2 regions of the Marinicrinis sediminis genome follow, and region 1 is predicted to be linked to the other one. Evidence: a T-box and tRNA genes for the amino acid it is inferred to sense, from the RefSeq annotation. Region 1 holds a T-box; the other holds one or more tRNA genes.
The links. The T-box of region 1 lies ahead of ACFSUC_RS02590 (valine--tRNA ligase). A T-box ahead of a tRNA ligase gene usually reads a tRNA of that ligase, here a tRNA-Val.
Positions count from the first base shown of each region.

Region 2: it has a tRNA-Val gene. The T-box ahead of ACFSUC_RS02590 (valine--tRNA ligase) is inferred to sense a tRNA for this amino acid. The anticodon was not compared.

Region 1 covers NZ_JBHUMM010000002.1:196,712-207,574, forward strand. The annotation lists gene ACFSUC_RS02570 (N-acetylmuramoyl-L-alanine amidase) at 1-288, shown strand, start outside; gene ACFSUC_RS02575 (SPOR domain-containing protein) at 336-1,610, opposite strand; gene murC (UDP-N-acetylmuramate--L-alanine ligase) at 1,773-3,164, opposite strand; gene ACFSUC_RS02585 (bifunctional folylpolyglutamate synthase/dihydrofolate synthase) at 3,172-4,509, opposite strand; gene ACFSUC_RS02590 (valine--tRNA ligase) at 4,570-7,242, opposite strand; T-box leader at 7,330-7,567, opposite strand; gene ACFSUC_RS02595 (hypothetical protein) at 7,817-7,981, shown strand; gene ACFSUC_RS02600 (hypothetical protein) at 7,992-8,315, opposite strand; gene ACFSUC_RS02605 (serine hydrolase domain-containing protein) at 8,552-9,811, opposite strand; gene ACFSUC_RS02610 (carbohydrate-binding module family 20 domain-containing protein) at 10,026-10,863, opposite strand, start outside.
Region 2 covers NZ_JBHUMM010000037.1:2,789-13,651, reverse strand. The annotation lists gene ACFSUC_RS11880 (alpha/beta hydrolase family protein) at 1-838, shown strand, start outside; gene ACFSUC_RS11875 (Na+/H+ antiporter NhaC family protein) at 844-2,211, shown strand; gene ACFSUC_RS11870 (DUF3221 domain-containing protein) at 2,373-2,744, opposite strand; gene ACFSUC_RS11865 (class I SAM-dependent methyltransferase) at 3,130-3,900, opposite strand; gene ACFSUC_RS11860 (class I SAM-dependent methyltransferase) at 4,069-4,755, shown strand; gene ACFSUC_RS11855 (DUF5316 family protein) at 4,918-5,235, shown strand; tRNA gene ACFSUC_RS11850 (tRNA-Val) at 5,339-5,411, shown strand; gene ACFSUC_RS11845 (hypothetical protein) at 5,770-5,964, shown strand; gene ACFSUC_RS11840 (hypothetical protein) at 6,056-6,232, opposite strand; gene ACFSUC_RS11835 (helix-turn-helix domain-containing protein) at 6,276-6,566, opposite strand; gene ACFSUC_RS11830 (hypothetical protein) at 6,747-6,983, shown strand; gene ACFSUC_RS11825 (hypothetical protein) at 6,976-7,299, shown strand; gene ACFSUC_RS11820 (hypothetical protein) at 7,313-7,600, shown strand; gene ACFSUC_RS11815 (hypothetical protein) at 7,874-9,016, shown strand; gene ACFSUC_RS11810 (hypothetical protein) at 9,515-10,863, shown strand, end outside.

The sequences.
Region 1 (10,863 bases):
GGCTATCCAGATGGAACCATCCGACCGAACGATCCGATTTCCAGAGCAGAGGTCTCGGTCATCTTCAACCGAATCTGGGAAGATGGAAAGAGCAATCTCTCTTCTTCGCTTCACAGCTACGTCGATGTACCGCAGCATAAATGGTATGCCCAGGCCATCTATTTGATGCAGGCAGCCGCCATTCTAAACGGCAAGACCATCAACGAATTCAAGCCGCTTGATCATATGACGCGGGCTGAAGCCACCGTCATGCTGGATCGTTATCTTCTGCAATATCAAAAAAACTGAGAAAGACCCATCCGGTCTTCTCAGTTTTTTTCTGTTCTGTTCAGTCCCTACGAAGCAGACAGCGCATTTCTGAGATTTTTCTCCTGCATCATGACGTCCATCATGGCGGTCTGCACCTGCCATAGAAAAGCCCGTGAAGGATTGCGCGTGTATTCGGTCAATGCATTCATGGCCACATTCATCGCTTGATTCATCGTCTGCAAGATGCGTTTGATTTCTTCATTCGCCTGCTGTTCGAGGGAGGTCTCCAGCTTCATCCAGCTTTGATGGGCGGTCTGCATCGTGCGCATCGTCTCCTCTTCAAATGGTGAGGTTTCCGTCGCCTGCAGATGAAGTAGAGACAAATTGGCCATGGATTCCATCATATTGTGATTCTCTTCAAAAAACTGCGTCAGTTCATCCATTTCCGCTCCGCCCCATTTAACTGATGAGAGTGCTGGCAGGCTGTATGTCTTGACGTAGGCCTCCTTGTCTGCCTCTTTCAATATATGACTCAAATACAAGGCATCATCTCGATTCATCGTCACGCCTGCAAATACATGAAACTGTTCTCCCTGCTGCATGGATGCTGCGAATCCGCTTCCTTTCAACTGCTCTACCGCCGTCTGGGCGCCTTCTTCATTGGAAAACACGCCATGTTGCAGCATGATATACGATTGAGCGGGAATGCTTACAGCCTGATCGGTGGATGAGGGGGGCGTCAGGACAGGATTTGAATTTGGATCTGTCCCGGTACCCGTTTCGGTTCCTGAACCTGCTTCCATTCCCGCGGGCATCTGTTCCTGCACGTCTCCATCTGCAGCGATATCAACCGGTGAAGGGGCGGACCCTGTGAACAGCTGCAATACGAAAAAACCGAAAATCGCGCCTGTTGCAATGGCTCCGCCGACGGACAGCAGCAAGGTCATCCAGGGAGCTCCAGGCTTTCCCCTCATTCTCGTCCGTGCCGGTTCCATCTCTACAAATGGATCGTAAGCCTGGTCGGTCACGATAGGTCCGAAACGCATCTCGTCCTGGTCGTCATGTCTGTAAGGGGGCGGTCCCGCACTACCCTGATCTGCGGGATGATCGGGATGATCGGTTTCCTTAATCAATTTCTCCAGCCGCTCTACCTCTGCCTCAAACGGACTGCTCCAGGCTCCAAAGTCCATCGTGTACTGATTCAATCCCGGAGGGTCTTCAACCGGGTGACACGACGGGGTTTCACGAACTTCATAGTCTTCCTTGTTCAGGGGGATGATTTGCTGCTCTGACTTTGAATTTTGCTGTGATTTCGGGTTGTGATCGAAACGGTAGGTAATGGTGGATTTATTCTTTTCCATCTTGTTCTCTCCCTTGTCCATACTTACTATCAGCTTATGATAGAGAACAGGGAAATATGATAGAACAAACAGGCATCTCCCTCTTTGCAAGGAAGATGCCTGTTTGAATGAAATGGATCATGGAATGGAACAGGAAAAGATAGCACCTCGATCCTGATCGATTCAGGAAGAGGATGCCGCTTCCTGGTCTCTCAGTGCCTGGGCCAACGCATGGGACGTCTTCCAGATGTCTCCCGCTCCCATCGTAATGATCAGCTGACCGGGCTGAACGACGTCAAGCAAATGCGTGAGCACTTCTTCCTTGGTCGGAATATAGGTGACATTGGCATTGCTGTTCTCCCGAATCATGTCCACCAGTCGTCTGGAATGCACCCCTTCGATTTCCTTTTCACCTGCAGGGGCATATATATCGGTAATAATGACTTCATCCGCATCATGAAAAGCACGGCTAAACTGATCCAGCAGGAAGAAGGTACGTGAATACCGCTGAGGCTGGAAGATGGCAATGATATGTTTGTCTGTCGATTTGGCTGCACTGACAGTGGCCTGAATCTCAGTCGGGTGATGGGCATAATCATCAATGACCAGAATATCATTGATCTCGCCGAGTACCTGGAATCTGCGTTTTGCCCCGCGGAATTCCTGAATGGCCCTTGCTATGCTTGCAAATGGAATCCCGGCTTCCAGACAAACGATTGTGGCTGCCAGCGCATTGTATACATTGTACAAGCCTGGGATGGACAATTCCATTCTCCCCAGATCTTCTCCCCTGTGCAGCACATGGAAAGCCACCTTGCGGTCTCCGAGCTCAATATCGGTCGCCATATAGTCGGCATCCTGTTCAATGCCATAGGTGGTCACATTCGCCTTCACATCCGGCAGCAGTTCTCTTACATATTCATCGTCGAGACATACGACCGCACCGCCGTCTTCCTTCACCTGACTCAAAAAGGTGGCATAGGCTTTCTTCAGATTGTCAAAATTCCCATCATAATTCTCAAGATGATCCGCTTCGATATTCGTTACAATGGCCATAGCCGGATAATACTTCAGGAAGGACCCGTCGCTCTCGTCCGCTTCAGCCACCACATAATCCCCGTGTCCGGCTTTGGCATTGCTGCCAACATTCATGATCTCGCCGCCAATGATATAGGTCGGGTCGGTACCGCACTGTTCCATGATCAGGGCGATCATGGAAGAGGTTGTCGTTTTGCCGTGTGCACCGGCTACCGCCACGCCTTTCTTCGCATTCATCAGACGGGCCAGCATCTCCGAGCGATGAAGCAGCGGAATATTCAGGCGTTCTGCAGCCTGCAGCTCCACATTGTCTTTGGACAAAGCTGTCGAGAACACAACCATGTCAGCCCCTTCAACATGCGTTTCTTCATGGCCGATATAGATGTGGGCCCCTTTTTCCGCCAGTTTTCTGGTCAATTCCTGCTGGGCAACATCCGATCCGGTTACCCGATATCCCATCTCCAGCATCACTCTTGCAATGGCGCTCATCCCATATCCACCAATGCCAATAAAATGTACGTGCTCTGCTGTGCTCAAGTCCGCCTCACCAGCCTTTTTCAGATTCAGAATGATGCAGGACCCAGCTGCGAATGTCAGAAATCAGATAAAGGGTACCTGATACAACAGCCAAATCCTCTTCCTCTGTTATGTTCATCAGCTCAGACAGCGCCTTCTTCCAGTCCGGCTCTACCTGGACGTCGATATGCGCTGCTTCGGGAAATGTTTCGACCATACGCGCCAACGCTTCCGCCTGCATTTTCTTCCTGAAATCAGGTTCCGTAATGATCAAGGTTTTCACTATAGGTAGTATATGCGTCAAATATTCACGATGATTCTTCGTATCCAGCATTCCGAACAGAAAATGGACGTTTCGATCCGGATACAGCTCCTGTATCGCTTGCACCAATGCCTGTGCCCCTTCGGGATTATGCGCCCCGTCAATTAGCAAGGGAGGATCTGCCGAGAGCATCTCCATTCGGCCGGGCCAAAAGGCTTCCTTCAGTCCCTGGTGCAAATCCTCATCCTCGATGACCGCTGCATAGTATTGGCGCAGCACCTCGAGCACCATTACAGCCGCCGCCGCATTTTTCACCTGAAAGCTGCCCTTCATGGAAAGCTGCAAATTCGGAATATCTCGGAACGGACCGCTGAAATGAAATGCTGATCCCGCTTCACTACTTGTGGCTCCTGATGTATGAAATGCGTCATGAATAAAATAGCAGGAGCTCTTTTTCTCCGCTGCGACCGATTTCAATACGCGAATGACCTCGGGATGCTCTGCCGTGCTGACAAGCGGAACGCCCGGTTTGATAATGCCCGCTTTTTCGGAAGCGATCTGTGTAAGCGTGTCTCCAAGGATGTCCATATGGTCCATGCCGACATTCGTAATCGCCGTAACGATGGGAATGACGACATTGGTTGAATCCAGTCTGCCGCCAAGGCCCGTCTCCATGACGACATAATGGGGGTACGTATGCTTGGCAAAGTACAGGATGGACAAGGCCGTAACGACCTCGAACATCGTAGGAGACCCCAGTTCCGTCTGTGCAATCTGTTCCACGACAGGTTGAAGCTGATTGGCAAGATGAAGGACATCATCATCCGCGATATCCTGTCCGTTATACTGAATACGGTTCGTAAACCGCTCGATATAAGGGGATGTAAAACTCCCTACGTCATAGCCGCTCTGCTGCAAAACCTGGGCAATCATGCGGCAGGTTGAGCCTTTGCCATTTGTGCCGGCCACATGGATGACCTTCAACCTTCTCTCCGGTCTGCCAAAGGCCTCCATCAGGGCTTCCATCCGTTTTAGTCCCGGCTTGATCCCAAACGGGATCAGGGAATGTATCCATTCAACTGCTTCTTCGTACGCGTGCAGCATTTGACCAACACCTTTAAATAAAATAAACACCTGGGATGCGAACAAACTTTTACGATGCGATCAGGATTGTTGGAGCTCTTTCATCTCAGCCAATCGCTGCAGCACTTTGTCACGCTTTTCCGTGTAATCCGCTTGCTTGGCCTTTTCTTCCTCGATGACCTTCGCAGGCGCTTTGGCGACGAAATTTTCATTTGCGAGCTTCTTCTCGACCCGTTCCACTTCCTTGTCCAGGGATTGAAGCTCTTTTTGCAGCCTTGCGATCTCCTGTTCAATATCGATCAGGCCGGCAAGCGGCAAGTAAATTTCTGCACCGGTCACGATGGCCGTCATCGACTGATCGGGCGCTTCGACTTCCAGCCCCATTTCCAGATGACTCGTGCCACAGAAACGGATGATGTATTCTTCATTTTTGCGTAAAATGTCAGCCGCGCGCGTCTGGGTTGCTTTGAGAGACATCTCAATCTTGCGGCTCATCGGTGCGTTCACTTCACCCCGTATATTTCGAACCGCTCCAATGACATTTTTGAGCAGTTCCATTTGCTCCACTGCATCCGCATCCTCGAGACTGGAGGAATAGATCGGCCAGGCTGCCTGCACAAGAGTTTCTCCTTCATGAGGCAGATGCTGCCAGATTTCCTCACTGATAAACGGCATGAACGGATGAATGAGACGCATGGTCTGATCCAGCGCATAAGCCAGTACCGATTGGGTCGTACGCTTCGCCTGCTCGTTTTCGCCATACAGGTTGATCTTGGCAAATTCAATATACCAGTCGCACAAATCGTCCCAAATGAAGTTGTACAGGAGACGACCGACTTCTCCAAATTCATATTGATCCATCAGACGGGTTACGTCTTTCACAGTTTCATTCAGTCGATGCAAGATCCAGCGATCGGCCGTCTCGAGATTTCCACTCAGATCGATGTCCGATGCTTTGAAATCCTGCAAATTCATCAGCGCAAATCGTGATGCATTCCAAATTTTGTTCGCAAAGTTTCGGGTTTGCTCCACCTTTTCCCAGCGGAAGCGCAAATCCTGTCCCGGTGTGCTGCCTGTCGAAATCATGAAGCGCATGGCATCTGCGCCATACTTCTCAATGACCTCTAGCGGATCGACGCCGTTGCCGAGCGATTTGGACATCTTGCGCCCATCTGCATCCCGAACCAGACCGTGGATGAGCACATCCTGAAACGGAATCGTATCGGTGAATTCCAGCGCGGTGAAGATCATGCGCGCGACCCAGAAATAGATGATGTCATAGCCGGTTACGAGCACATTGGTTGGATAGAACCGTTTGAGATCCTCTGTCTGTTCCGGCCAGCCCAACGTTGAAAACGGCCAAAGTGCCGAGCTGAACCATGTATCCAGCACGTCCTGATCCTGACGGATATTCGTACTCTGACAGCTCGAGCAAGCCTGCGCCTCGTCTCTGGAGATCGTGGCTTCCCCGCAATCCTCACAGTACCATGCCGGAATCCGGTGTCCCCACCACAGCTGGCGAGAGATACACCAGTCTCTGACATTCTCGATCCAGTGCAGGTATATTTTCTCGAAGCGATCCGGGACAAACTGCACGCCTTTGCCTGACTTTTGCGCCTCAATCGCCCGCTCCGCCAGCGGCTTCATCTTCACAAACCACTGGGTGGACAAATACGGCTCCACGACCGCTCCACTTCGTTCACTGTGACCTACCTGATGAACATGCTCCTCAATCTGAATGAGCACCCCTTGCTCCTGCAGGTCTTGCACAATCTGCTTGCGGCATTCGAAGCGGTCTAGGCCCTGGTAAGGCCCGGCTTGACTGTTCATAGTCCCGCCTTCGTCCATCACGAGAATTTGCGGCAGCTCATGACGATTTCCTACCTCGAAATCATTCGGATCATGCGCAGGTGTAATCTTGACCGCCCCGCTGCCAAATTCCTTCTCAACGTATTCATCTGCCACAATCGGAATCTCGCGATTGACAATCGGCAACGTCAATGTCTTGCCAATCATATGCTGGTAACGCTCATCTTCCGGATGAACCGCTACGGCCGTATCGCCCAGCATCGTCTCCGGTCGAGTGGTCGCCACGACGATATGTCCACTGCCGTCAGATAACGGATATTTCAAGTGATACAGCTTGCCCTGGACTTCCTTGTATTCGACCTCAATATCAGACAGCGCTGTTCTCGCTGCTGGGTCCCAGTTGATGATATATTTGCCCCGATAGATCAATCCTTTTTCATACAGACGAACGAACACTTCCCGTACGGCCTTCGACAACCCTTCATCCAGCGTAAAGCGCTCCCTGGAGTAATCCAGTGAGAGCCCCAGCTTGTTCCACTGGGCGCGAATGGTATCGGCATAATGTTCCTTCCAGTCCCATACCTTTTCCAGAAACTTCTCTCTCCCCAGATCATAGCGGGAGACGCCTTCCTCTTCACGCAATTTTTGCTCGACCTTCGTCTGAGTGGCAATGCCAGCGTGATCGGTACCAGGCAGCCACAGCGTATCATATCCTTGCATCCGCTTCGTTCTCACCAGAATATCCTGTAGTGTGAAATCGAGCGCATGACCAATATGAAGCATACCGGTTACATTCGGGGGCGGGATCACAATGGTATAGGTTTCCTTGTCCTTGCGGTCTCCTGCCTTGAAAAAATCATTTTCCGTCCAATACGCCCCCCATTTCTGCTCGGCTTCCTTGGGGTTGTACGTAGTGGGCATGGAGATTTGCGGTTGTTCGCTCATGAATGGAGCCTCCTCGTGCATCATGTCTTTTCTGTGTATCAAATGTTAAATAACAGGGTGAAAAATATACAAAAAAACCTCCCGTCCGCAAAGGACGAAAGGTTCTGCTTCCGTGGTACCACCTTTATTCCGACCCCGTATACAGATCAGGTCGGCACTCGAACGCAGATAACGGCTGCGAACCGGCTCAAGCTTGCGCGCAATCTGCTGCTCACTCAAGCAACTCTAGGGCGACTTCGGCAGATACATCCTGTGGAATCTCTCAGCGCTGCAATTCCACTCTCTGAAGGGTTCACTGCTTACTACTCCCGTTCTCCGTTATTTTTCAATTTCACTTTCAAGTTCATTTCAAGTTCACTATTACTTGATTGATTCGGCTGCTGTCTTGCTTGATAACGTTGCTGCTATTGCGTCTATCATTCATATGATAACCGTGTTCAAGTCCAGAGTCAATAAGCGAATGTCCGGATGATGTGTGAAGGGTTCTCATCCATCTCATGCGTGCATATATCTAATAAGCGGATTCCGTGTTCCTAAAGCGTCATGTCCAACTTCTGCAAAGGAGGATTCCATCATGCATCAATGGTGGCTGAAGATACGCCTGTCTCTGCGTGCCGTCATCTTCCCGCTGATCTGCATCCAATTTTTTCGCACGCTGCTCTTCCCGACTCCTTTTGATGTGTTTATCCTGTTCGTTCTCTTTTTGGCTTATCTGGGCTTTCTGTTGCAGGTGTATTGAGTCTCGGGGATTACCAGTCCCACTTGCCTTTCCCGAGGCCAATCTTTTGCTCCAGCAGGTTCATCAAGGACTGCTTTTGAGGTTGCAGCGCGTCTGTTGTACAGACCGACTCCGGCTTGAAATGCAGTTCTTTTGCTTTAGCCAGGCTCGTCTCACTCAAATTATTGGTCGTTTCTGCGTGTTCAAAACAAGGTGGTGCAATATACGTGCTGTGCGTACGCTCCAGAATAATTCTCGTATCTCCTGGAGGCTCCGTCTCCACTTCAATGAACATCGCCGCGATCATGCCGATCACAAGCACAGCCGGCAGTCCGATCAGCCATCCTTTTTTCATCTCTCGCTCACTCCAGTTCCTTCGAGCAGGTACGTGAAATGTCTCCTGCTGCAATCTTGATCAGAGACATCATATCATACCCCCTGCCCTCAAGCTATGGACGAGAAGTGAACGGCGCTCCCCAAGCCGAGCGGATCAATACCATCGCCTGTCTTGTTTATAGCCTGACGGGATATGAGCAGACTTCTTTCTCTGTCCTACTGTCTTTCTGTCTTTCTGTCTAGCTGTCTAGCTGTCTATTGAAGAAGAAGGTTGCTTTCAAAATCAGCAAGCATTTGATTAATCTTCGTCTCCAAACCTCCGCGTTGCATGGAATCCCCAATATTGGTAAGGAAGATGGCAATCGTATCCTGGTCCGATTTCAAACGGATTAAACTGGTGAAGTCAACCGTATGACCAGTATGATATATCCATCCTTTCGCATCATTTATATTCCATCCATATCCATAGCCTTCCCCGTTTACCGCCTGCTCGGGTGTCAACATGCGCGCATAACTTTCCTCAGACAAGCCTTCTTTCCTGAGGATGGCCAGTCCCCACTTGTGAAGATCTTCCGCTGACGCATACAACCCTCCAGCAGAATAAAACACCGAGGCATCATACTCCATGAACGGGGATGCTTCGGCCTTTCCATCATATTCATACCCCTTTGCAAACGGCTCTTGTTTGCGGTCTTTTTCCAAATACCCCGTGTGGTTCAGCTCCAGCGGTCCCAAGATGCGCTGCTGCACATAATCCGCGTAGGACATTCCGGATGCCTTCTCTATCAGCGCACCCAGTACCACGTAGCCGGTATTGCTGTAATGATACCCCTTTCCCGGGTGAACGGGCTTTGTTTGCGCATCCAGTGCAAATTGGAGTAGCTTCTGAGCAGTCACTCCTTGTGTCCACCGTATCAATTCGAGCTGTTCCATTTGTCCGATCTCAGCCACATAATCTCCAAGTCCAGCGGTATGGGTAACCAACTGATGAATGGTCATCCCATTGTTCACAACAGGATGATCGATATAATCCGATACAGGATCATTCACATTCAGCTTTCCTTCCTCCTGCAAGGCGAGTATGGCGTAAGCTGTAAAGGCCTTGGATAAAGAACCGATGCGAAAGACGGTATCGGTCGTATTCGGCACTCGCTCTTCCATATCGGCATCTCCGTATGCCCGGGAAAACAGGACATCTTCTCCCCTAGCAAACAAGATGACCCCGTTGAACTTTCTTTCCGTCAGAAACGTATCCAGCTCGGAAAAGCGCTCACGCATGGCCGGATCATCCATCTTCTCGGAAATCTTCTCTTTCTTGCCGTCATCCTGCTCCGAAGTAGGGTCCGCTTCGTTCACAGGGACGGAGATCGAAGTCGGGGCGGGGGGTGAAACTTCTTCATTGGACGAGTGTTTGTTCTGTTCATTGTTGCATGCTCCCAGTACGGACAGGATGACGACAAGTAGGATTAGTAGTGCAAAAGACTGCACTCGTTTTTTCCTGGTTGCTGTGTTCATTGTAGGCAATACACACACCTCTTTCCTGAATATGTATATCTCCTTATACGATTGTCATTGAAAGAGGTTTCATTATATATATTACCAGATCTAGATGAACTCCAATAAAAATCCCTCCTGACAGTTCCTTGCGCAAGTAAGAAGCACCTGCAAACAAGGGATAACAACTGTGCAGAAGGGAGGGTACAACACGCAAGTCCATGCAATGAATTAATTAGAAGCTGACATTTACAACTGGATTACTGGCAGATACGGTATAGGTTCGATTTCCACCGCTCTGCCACTGGACATTATTATTGGCATCCTTTTTGATCGCCTTGAATTCAATGGCTTGTCCGGCAGGCAAATCAACCGTAAAGGTCCAGGTCGGATAATTCGTTGTGCTTCCTGGGCCCAGGGCTTGAGCCGTATTCCAGTTCCCCAATTCGGAGGTATTGCCGACGAGGTATACATTTTGCCCCCAGGTCGTGGTCGCATTTTGAATGTTAAAGGTCACCGTAACCGTATTCCCCGGGTTGGTCGTTCCCGGCTTGGTAGCGGTTACAACCCCGTCCTTGATCCAGGCATCCTGGGTTACCAGATAGCCGGGATTCTGTGAAGCCGGAACTTGCTGGCCATTGCTGTTGAAGATGACGCTGGCCTGATCCCATCCGTTGATGGTATAGGCATACCAGCCATCTCCCTCAGAGGTCATGGCCACGCCCGGCCAGGCAGCGCCTTCTCGGGTTGGCGTCACAGAATCATCATAATAATACATATTTGGGGTTCCCCATCCGTCCGGTTTGTAGAAGTGAACGGTCAAGTCCCCTCCAGGGGTTACCACACCGGATTCATAGAGAACCGCAATTTGTCCACCGCCCAGATTACCCGTCAATCTTCCATTAGAGACGGTGAAGGTTCCGCCGCCGCTGGCCTTGTTCTGATAAGTGCCATTTGCGAGGTTTGTCGGAGAATCAATATATGCATTGCCTCCGAGATTGATAATCGCCGTTCCTTTCGTTCCACGATCTACGATGAGGATTTCATTCCCCTGCGTGCGCATATATTCATTT
Region 2 (10,863 bases), on a different contig from region 1:
CCCGGATCGGATCCTGCGTGGCGATGTGTTTTCACCACCGTCTGGTGATCCGAAAGGCATCGTGATCATTTGCCATGGCTATAAAGGCTTTAAGGATTGGGGCATGTTTCCCTACACAGCCAGTGAATTAAGCGACGAGTACGAGGTAGTGACCTTTAATTTCTCCCACAATGGGGTGGGGACGGATATGGAAACCTTCACGGAGCTGGAGAAATTTGCGCACAATACGTACAGCAGAGAGCTGGAAGATCTGGGTGTGCTGATTGAGGCTGTTTCGGCATCTTCGCATGTGGTTCAACAGACGGACAGCACTACGAACCAGTTGCCTATTTATTTGCTCGGTCATAGCCGTGGAGCGGGCGTTAGTTTGCTCTATGCGCTCGATCATCCGGAGCAGGTAGACGGGGTGATCAGCTGGAACGGAATCGGGGATGTGGATCTGTTTTCCAGTGAAGAGAAGGCCGCGATGTGGGAGAAAGGACGGGCTTATGTCTTCAACAGCCGTACGCAGCAGCATATGCCGCTCGATGTAGAGATATTGAAGGATATGGAACGGAATCGGGAGCAATTCGACCTCATCACGCGGATCAGCGAACTGGCCGTTCCGGCGATCCTCATTCAGGGCAGTGAAGATTTCACCCGATTGAAGAAGCAAAATGAGAGACTGAGAGAGCAGCAACCACGTCTTGCCTACGTACAGATTCCGGAGGGGAATCATACTTTCCTGGCGGTGCATCCCTTCAAAGGGACGACCGGACCGCTCGAAGGCGCGATAGCAGCCACGAAGAACTGGCTCTCTCAGCAGATTCAATCCGATAAGGATAAGAAAGAGGAGTAAGGTTTATGCAACAACCCGTTTTCAACAGCATGAAACTGGCATCTATGATCGGAATGACCATGGCGGGCTTATTAATTAGTTATTTGAATGGGTGGCCGCTGGCTGCCGGGTTTTCGATCGGATTGATTTATACGGTTATGGTCGCTTTTCGTGGTGCGATTCCTTGGCGAGAAATAGGAAAGGGCATGCGGGAAGGTGCTTGGCATACAAAAGAGGTCATGATGATCCTTCTGTTCGTGGGACTTCTGATCCCGGCCTGGACGGGCAGCGGTACGATCCCCTACCTGATTCAGCAATGTCTGGCGTGGCTGCCACCCAGCTATTTTCTCGTGTTTTGTTTTGTATCCAGCAGCATCGTGGCGATGATTCTCGGTACTTCAACCGGAACGCTGAGTGCGCTTGGTATTCCGCTTGTGGGCGCTGCGGCTGCCCTGGATGTCCCGCTAGCGATGTGTGCAGGGGCACTGGTTTCCGGGGCTTTTGTGGGAGACCGGACGTCACCTGTATCGAGTGCAGCCCGTCTGACTGCGAGTTCTGCCGGGAATGTACCGGAGGTGCACCGCAAAGCAATTCGTGGAACAACGCTGGCCGCGATCACCCTCACGGTTACTTTCTTCCTGATCCTCGATCTGCGTCATGCATGGGGGGCGAACGGCATTCCGATGCCGGAATATCTCGGTCTGTTTGATCTGCATATTTCCCTTGCGCTTCCCGCCATGATTCTGGTGACCGCGATGTTGCTCAAATGGCCACTTATCTGGACGTTTGGCATTTCGATTGCCACCAGTATGGTGCTCGGCAGTATCTGGCAGGGTGTGACCCTCATGGAGTGGTCGACTTCTCTGCTTACGGGTTGGGATCAAGGTGGGTATGCCGCGCTGCATACCAAGGGTCTTCTGGATATGCTCGATCTGATCTGCCTAATCGGACTGGCAGGCGCGCTGATTGGCGTGCTGGAAAGAGCGAATGCCATTGAGCCGTGGATTCAGCGAATGATGGGCGGCCGTACATCCATGCTGGTGGCAACGATGAAACTGTTCGGGTTTGGCGTGTTATTGGGCATGATCTCCTGTACCCAGACCCTGCCACTCATGGTAAGTGGCAAGACGGTTCGACCGGTGTGGATTCAACGCTTTGCCTCTGCCGATCTTTCGAGGGTTGTCTCGGACACCGCACTGGTGACAGCCGGACTGATCCCCTGGAATATGCTCGCCTTGCTCTGTGCGACTATTTTGGACGTTCCGGTTACGGCGTATGTGCCATATGCAATTTTTCTGTGGTGTCTGCCGCTCTGTACGCTATGGGTGTCGATGCGAAGAGACAGGAGCTCGCAAAAGGCTCAACCTTCCATACCAGCCAATCTGTCTTCCTGACGGTTTAAAGGCTGGTATGGAAAGTTTCCCTTGATATCATCCGGGTTTATTTGGAACGAATCACCTTATCCTTTTCATCAAATCGAGTGCTATGAACGGCTCAGGTATCGTTGAAATATACGGTACCTTTTTTATGTTCGGATCTTACGATTTGCAGGCAGTCATTCCACGATGTGAATCGATTCGGCGGTTCCAATAGGCGGGTCGGATGCGGCGACTTCTTCACTTGCCTGTATTTCCACTACGTCCCCGATGTTCAACGTGTCGTACATGTCTTCATCCTGAACATACAACCAGATGAGTTGACGGTTACGGGCTGCTTCCTCAATCAAGTCATCTAATTCGTCTACATCATCTTGTTTCTCCACTTCTTGCAGGAACAAGATGTGTGGCTTGCCTTTCACATATTCCTTTGCCCCGACCAGACCGATGTCGCCACTGCTTTCAGCTGGTTTATTCATGCAACCGATAGCGAAAAGGGAAACGAGTAGAAGCAGGATAAGCAAGCCTGTTATTCTCCAATTGGTTCTCATTTTGGGCCTCCTATGTTTCTTTCACTTATTTTTCTATCTATACCCTGATGTGCGTCTTATGAATGACGGACAGGTGAAAGATATTTGCCAGGCTGCCCAATACCAGAGTGTATACCAATGAATATATCAAGTCTGTATCAGTGCCTATCCCAAAACACTTTTCAAAAGACTGTACCACACTCTGCACCAAAGAAGACTGCACCAAAGACCGAACCAGCGTCTGTACTAAAGAGGACTGTACCAGAGTCTGTTCGAGTTGTGTAACTTCTGGTTGCATAAGATCGTTCCGCTCTGAAATTATGCTTGTCGCTTGGGACTCTGACTGGACTGGGACGGTTCCATGAACTTGAACGATCTGGTAACGATCCTTAGTTGTAGGTTCAGGTCACTCATTTTTGGTAGCGTACACGCGCAGTCTGACATAGTCTGCTGTCCAACGTGTCCCGTCATAGAGCTTTGGCTTTAGCAGTTCAACGACACGATGCAAACAGGAGTCTCGTTGCTCGGCATCCAGACTTACGAAGAGAGAGGAGGCAAATTGTTCGAGCCAGTGTCGCATGCTCTGTTCCCCCGGGACAAGCGGTGTCGGTCTGGGAACGATGTTCGCCATGTGTACGGTAAACTCGTGATGGGTGAGCAAGGCAGTATAGGTTTCCCGAGTTGGGAAATACCACGGCAGCAGGGGCGATGCATCGATGCCATGATCCTGCTGGAGAACGTGAAGAATAGCCTCTATGATATGCTGGATATTTCCGAAGCCACCCATTTCTGCAACAAAGCGTCCGTTTGGCTTCAGATGTTGATGAATGCATCGGATCACACCTTCGGGTTCCTCCTTCATCCAGTGGATCGCCGCATTGGAAAACACCGCATCGAACTGCTGGTTGAGATGAAAGCGCTGGCCGTCTGCCACGGCCAGGTTGAGCTGCGGGTATTTGCTTCTCGCCTGGTTGATCATCTCTGCGGAACCATCGATTCCGTATACATGGCTGCCATATTGAGCGATTTCAGCAGCCAAATCTCCCGTGCCACAGCCCACATCCAGAATGTTCTCCCCTTTTACTGGCGCGAGTACATCTATGAGTTCTTGACCATAGCCGGAAACATAACCATGTTGCTCGTCGTATTGATTGGCGTTCCAATGATGTGTTTGCATGTGTAAACATCCTTTCTAATTGGGGTGTAGAATCAAAAAACCGCTTGCCAAATGATGGGGTTTTGATATATTCATAGCATAACCGGATTTTATACATAGATGAAATATATAAAAATTATGAAGTTAATAGTATATACCTATAATTAAGGATTGAGAGGGGTTTTACGTTTGTCGAGTCATGATCAGATTTATCAAGAACAAGCCCAGCAATACGATCAATTGATCGGTCGTCAACGCAGCCTGATGCCTGAGATCAGCCGGATCGTGGATCTGAAAGGTAAGCAGGTGCTGGATATTGGGGCAGGTAGCGGACGGCTTACGTTTCCTGCGGCCATCTATGCTGAGCGGGTCGTGGCCTTGGATGTGTCAAAGGAAATGCTTGAACTGCTCTTGGATAAGGCACGAATGCAGGCACTGCAACGCATTGAAACGGTCGTTTCTGACCATCTTCAGCTTCCATTTGGAGATAATCAATTTGATGTGGTACTGGCTGGTTGGAGTTTGTGCTATTCAGCCAACCTTCATGTGACAGGCTGGCGTGACAACTTGCAGCAAATGATGATGGAAATCACCCGTGTGCTGCGAACAAATGGCACGATTATCCTGTTCGAGAATATGGGAACGGCGACGACCACGCCAGAACCGCCTGATTTTCTCGTTCCCTATTTCAAGGAACTGGAAACGACATATGGAATGAAGCGAGAAGTCTTCAGACTGGATTATGCGTTCGATCATGTGGAAGAGGCGATCGAAGAAGTACGGTTTTTCTTCGGGGCGGAGTTTGCAGATCGGGTGAAGGAGGCCCAGTGGTCCACCGTACCGGAATTTGCGGGAATGTGGTGGAAACAGCTGTAGGAGCAGCTGTTGAAGCTGAGTGATCAGGAATGAGACGCAATGACAAGACTCGAAGTGCACGGACATCTGTGAATGAGGGTGACTGGCAGCAGGGTCGAAGTTGGCAAATCGATTCGAGCAGGTTTACAATAAGGGAAGACACAGAAATGAAGAGGCAAGGAAATGAGGCGAGTAGGCATGTGGAAGAGCATCTTGCTGGGTATGGTCGCGATGTGCGGCATTCTGATCTATGGTTGGGTAAGTGGAGATAGTGACGGAACGGGCGTGAGCGAGACGAGAACGCTGCTTCTGGCTGTAGGTATTGGTGGTGGCTTTCTGTCTGCTGTACTGTCAGGTGGACTGCTAAACGGCGGTCAGGTGAGAAGCAATACGGTAAGTGAGACAGACGAAGATCGAAAGAGCAGGCAGCGCTGGACGCTTTATGTACTCGGTTTCGCCTTGCCCAGTCTGCTGGCGGGTGCCGTAATGCTGTGGCTATAAAAGGGCCGTAAAGAAAATGTAAAAATCCGTGTTGACAGTCAAGAGAAAACTTGATAAGATAATCCTTGTCGCCAAACGGCACAGTCAACCAACAAGCATACCCGACCTGTTAGCTCAGCTGGGAGAGCGCCATCTTGACAGGGTGGAGGTCACTGGTTCGAACCCAGTACAGGTCATTTCATCTAAAGCTTAAAATCCCTTCATACTAAAGGGATTTTTTTGTGCGCGAAATCCGCATCGTGATCTAGGTCTTGTTAATTGTTAGATGTGGTGCTATTTTTGGTGCTACAAATACCGCAGGAACAATTTTTCATTAGGGAAAATAATATCATAAAGCAGCTCACTAGATAAATTGATGAGCTATTTTTAGTACTATTTTAACTCGCTCAACATCTTGAAACAGCCATTGCAAGCACCATAAGTTACTACTATCTATGCTACTCTAATGGTTTTATAATATCTAAATAGTCTTTTGATATTTTTTAAATTTTAAAGTTTTACGCCTTATCTTTACTGTAGCGAGGGAGTGACGACATGAGTGAAAAGGAATTTGTTTATATTAATGGAGACAAGTACAGGTTAGTTATCAATAGTGAAGGGGAAAAATGCTTGATATGTGATAAAAACAGCGATGGTTTCAAAATGACGATACATCTTGTAGAAGACCCTATTAGTTTAAAATCAGCACAAGAAGCATTAGATAGATTTGTTGTTAACTGCTTATTGTAAATATTGCGACCTATTACTAATTTCAAGCGGTTCAACCTTGTTTTTCTCTTCTTGCAATTTATGCATCACCTCAATATTATGTATGTTTACCCTATTGATTAGCTTTTATACTTTTATAAAATCCAATACATCCCAACAACAATGTACTCGCACTAAACAAAGGCATTAAAATCCTCAAATAGGCTGGATCATCATGGGACATTAACAAAAAAATAGCCACACCGATAATGATGCTTAATAGGCTTAGGTACAATAATGGCTTATTCATATTTTAGATCACCTCCATATAAATTCTGATTTAAGGCTCCTAATCAATGGGGGTCTTTTTTAAGATTGTCTATATAATGCTTAATTTTAGCAATCTGATCTTGTGTTAAACCTTCAACACTAATAGATTCTTGTCCGTTTATTAACCAATCTAAACTCACCTCAAAATTTCTTGCTATTGATTGTAAAGCAACAGAGCTTGGTGTTGAGACTCTTTTATCGCTCTCCCAATCGCCTACGTTGCCAGCCGATACTCCAATGATTTCGGCAAAAGCCTTCATGCTGAGACCCTCATTTAAACGCAATTGTTTAATCCTGTCATTAATCTCTTTCATAATTTCCTCCAAAAAAATAAAAATAGTTGTTGACCAATCGTAAATACGTATGTATAATCAAAGTATAAATAATCGTAAATACGATTACAGATATAAATTTACCATTACAACCCTAGACTCACAATGGGTATAATGGACTAATTTCCTATTTCCAATTTTTAGTATAAGGGAGGACGAATCATGCAACCAACAACCACAGACAAACCAAGTATCCAATGTATTTTAAGCGTTATGTCTGATGAGGATCTTCAAACATTGGTGGACATAGCTCAATGCCATCTACGGCTTGCCAGTACCAATATGGGACGATTCCCCTCGGATGAGCAAGTAGGCGCTGTACAAGCTCAAATTGACCGTCTGAGAGCCGAACGAGATGACATTATCAGCAAATGGAAGGGGATTCTCCTGAATGACTGAACTTTTGTATACTATTCCCGTTATGACTCAAAATAGAGAGACGCATTGGCTTCCAGTCAATTCAATCGATTTTATTGAATGCGATCAGTCCGGCTATATTGGTTATGCTGATCATACTATGTATAATTTGATTTCTAATTTTATATTTTTAGGAGATGCTTTAACAGCACATGGATTTATAAAAGGTAGATCGACCTTACTCAATCCAAATAACGTCATTGCATTAGATCATGATCTTAAGATAGCAAGATATACTGGTGCTGATGTAATCTTATCACAACAACAATATAAGCAAATCAAAAAAATATTAAAATAAGGAGCTGTTTGTTATGTCTAGTGCTGTAGAAGTTAGAAAAGTATGGATACTTGATATTAATGGAGAGATGGCCTTTACTAGTGATCAAAATGTAGTAAATAGTAATGATGGGTATCACCTTGCCACATACAATGACTTATATTTCTACGCTCCGATTGATAGTTTTAAAAATTTTGTATGCGAAGTAAAAGAGGGCTATTTTGTATACTGGCAAAAAACAGTGGAATGTGTACTAGGGTCAGATGAGACATTGGGTGAGGAATCGTTTGATTGGGGATTTAAGCAAGTATATTTTGAATGATAAAAAAGAATCTAAAAAGTAAATAAATATTCGAATGATAAATAAACTCTTGTAATAATTACTAGAGTTTGGTATGTTAATATGATAGGGGTGCTAGCTTTGTGGTGATCTAGCATCCTAACTTTTTATTCGCTTGTTCGGAGGTGCTGATCATTCCATTTTAATTAAAAGCATGTTCTTTATCTGTATCTGAATTATATATCATCTATGTTCATTTTTCAACTATAACTTAGTTATATCTAAAAAAATCTAAAATACAATCGGAGGAAACAAATGATAAGTAAGGATTTAGTAAAAAAATGTAATAAGTCAGAACTAAAAAAATTTTTAGGATTTGAAACACACACTAGAATGTCTGATATCAAATTGTTTGAAATTATTCAGGAGAAGTGTGTAAAGGATGAGTCTAAGCTTGAGGAATTCTTCACTCAATTTGGTTTAGTTACAGGTGTAACACCGGTAGAATTCGAATCGAAATACAACTGTACCAAAACGGAGCGCCAACGCTGGACTGAGGAAAATAAGCTTCCAATTGTAGGATACAAGAGGAGCCAATACGGGAATTATCCCTTATTCAATCGTTACTATATTGATCGCTTAAATAAAGAGATGATTGAACAATGGAGGGTTGCACACAAACAAAAAGTATCAGAAAACAGAAAGAAAGCTGTTGAAAAAGCAAAGAATACACGTTTAAAAAATATCGAATTAAATAAAAAGAAGGCACAAGCCAGAATTGAATTCGAAAAAAATATAAATAAAATTAGAAGTAAATGGGATTTAGAAGAAAACAGTATACTGTCTTCCACATATGATCTAGCTTTTTGGACAGTATGGATATCAAGATGGGCGAAAGAACATCAGTGTAATGGTGATTATGATGCAAAAGAACTTTTTTACGAAATGAAAAATGAAGCCATGAAGCAATTAGTGTTGTCACCTTATACTAGTATTGCATTCTATCGACCTGAAAATCACAAGAAAACAACAATTGATTTGTGTTCAATGCATTATGATGAATATAAATATACCGATGTTGATATCAAATCGTATGTAGATATATATTCCGAAGAAATTGAATCTTGTTCGTATTGTATTCACTATACCGAAAGAGATTATTATTCCTTATATTTTATTCAAATTGAGAATGAAAACATTCCCGATATATCCTTTTCATTTCACTCACCATATTCAATTGGGGAAAGTTATCTCCCTTCTCCTAAATTGTTGGAGAAAGTAGACAAAGAAACTCATCGTTCATCTGAAGGCATGTTTAGATTCGGACGAAGTTTATATAATGAAGAAAAGACTCTCTTCAATGAAGAATATACACAAAAAAATTTTAGGATAGCCTTATCAAAATACATGTCTATTTTAGCAGGAAAACAGAGTAGAGGATATCCTCTACTCTCCTGATACTAAATATTTTTGGAGGTAACAACTAATGCAAGAATACTTTTACGTTTACGATAGATCACTCATGAGATTCCTTCGATACCAGCACAATTTTGAATTCATCTGCACAGGATTCCATGTGGTAAGCAAGGATCAATTCTGGCAGTTTAAGAGTACACCTGAGCTTCACGAGATAGTAAAGGAATATTCTAAAAATCGGAATAAAACCGATAGGGTAGTGAATGTGTAACGTGTAACATATTCAATCCTACCGATAGGGTACTAAACATGTAACAGGTGACATGTACCGATACAGGAGTAAACATGCTACACGTTCATGCTCCGATAGGGTACTAAACATGTAACAGGTAGCGCATTTACTACCCTAATATTAACAGAATACAATTTAACAGAATACAATTTAACAGAAAACAAACTAACAGAATACAGTAAGGTAGGTAAGTGTTTTTTGGAATTGAAAATCTGAAACACTAAATAATTTTGGAAGGAAATTACTAAATGAAGAATGAAGGATTTATTAAATTTTATAACTGTTTTATGGATACTGGTAAATATAAATTATCACCACTTGATTGGTACTGGTATGCTCTTTTGGCTAGTAGATGGAATGCATTTTTGAACGTTGCTGAAATTACTATCAATAGGTTAACAGAGATTCAACATTATTACAAAAATAAAAGATCGGCTATAAACAAAGGAAATGTAAAAAATAAAGTTTGGGAGTTACAGGATCGGGGATTAATCACAATACTTACATCTGATGATGAATTGATTGCTAATAAAAAGGGTGAATTTAATTACGACAAAACAATAGTAATAGCATTCAACAACTTTGACGGTAAATATGAGCCGATACATAAGAGCTTATATGACAAAACAGACGATGTATATGAAAATTATGCTCTCTGCTGCATTCATCGCATTGAACAATCTAATAAAAAGAACCGTAACAAAAAGGGATTTGATAAAAGCCTTACTGCTTGGGAATCACTACTGGAATGTAGCAGTGATACGGTAGAAAGAACAATTGGAAGTATGCTTGATAAGAAGCTGGTTAGTCGCGAAGGATGGAATAAAAAGCAACTGAATAACGGTCAATACAAATCCACTCCTTACGAGTATTTTATTGGGGTTCAAGATAAGGTTCCAGGTACGCCAATGAATGATTCAACTGAACAACAAGATACTGAACAGAAAATAGAAATTGAATGGGGTAACTGGAAAAATTGGAATGCAAGAATTACATATGAAGATTGTCTTTTATATCATAAACAAATTGACATTCCAGAGTTTAAAGAGCAATGTGACAAGCGACTGAAAAAAATACCTGAGAAAACCATGTTCTACATTAATAAAGACATGATGGCTGCTGAAGCAAAATTGAACGAAGCAAAGATGAAAGAACAGGCACAGCAACGTGTTAGAGAAAAGAACGAAATTATAAGTATTGTTGCTAAGTGCAAAGGTATTCCCTTAATGAGAGATGGAAATGTTATTGATTTTTCTGTGAATGATGCAGATAAACTAACGCTTCAAGATACAATTATACGCACTAATAAGACTGAGGATCATTCTTTTGATGGTGGTTTTACTGGTTATACAACACATATTGAAGAGATACCAATGAGAGGGTTTTTGTCTGGTGACTATGGATTGGGTGAACATGATGGATATATTAGAGTTTCAAGTGAAATAATCTCAAAATTGTTTAAACAGTTTAAGGATATGGTTTTGAAAGAAAATCAATGGAACCAAACAATTTATAAAAACAAGTTCGACCAGTTGCGTAATCGAATTAAAGAAGAAGTCAACAGTGATAAAAAATATGATGAAGATTGGGAATTTGA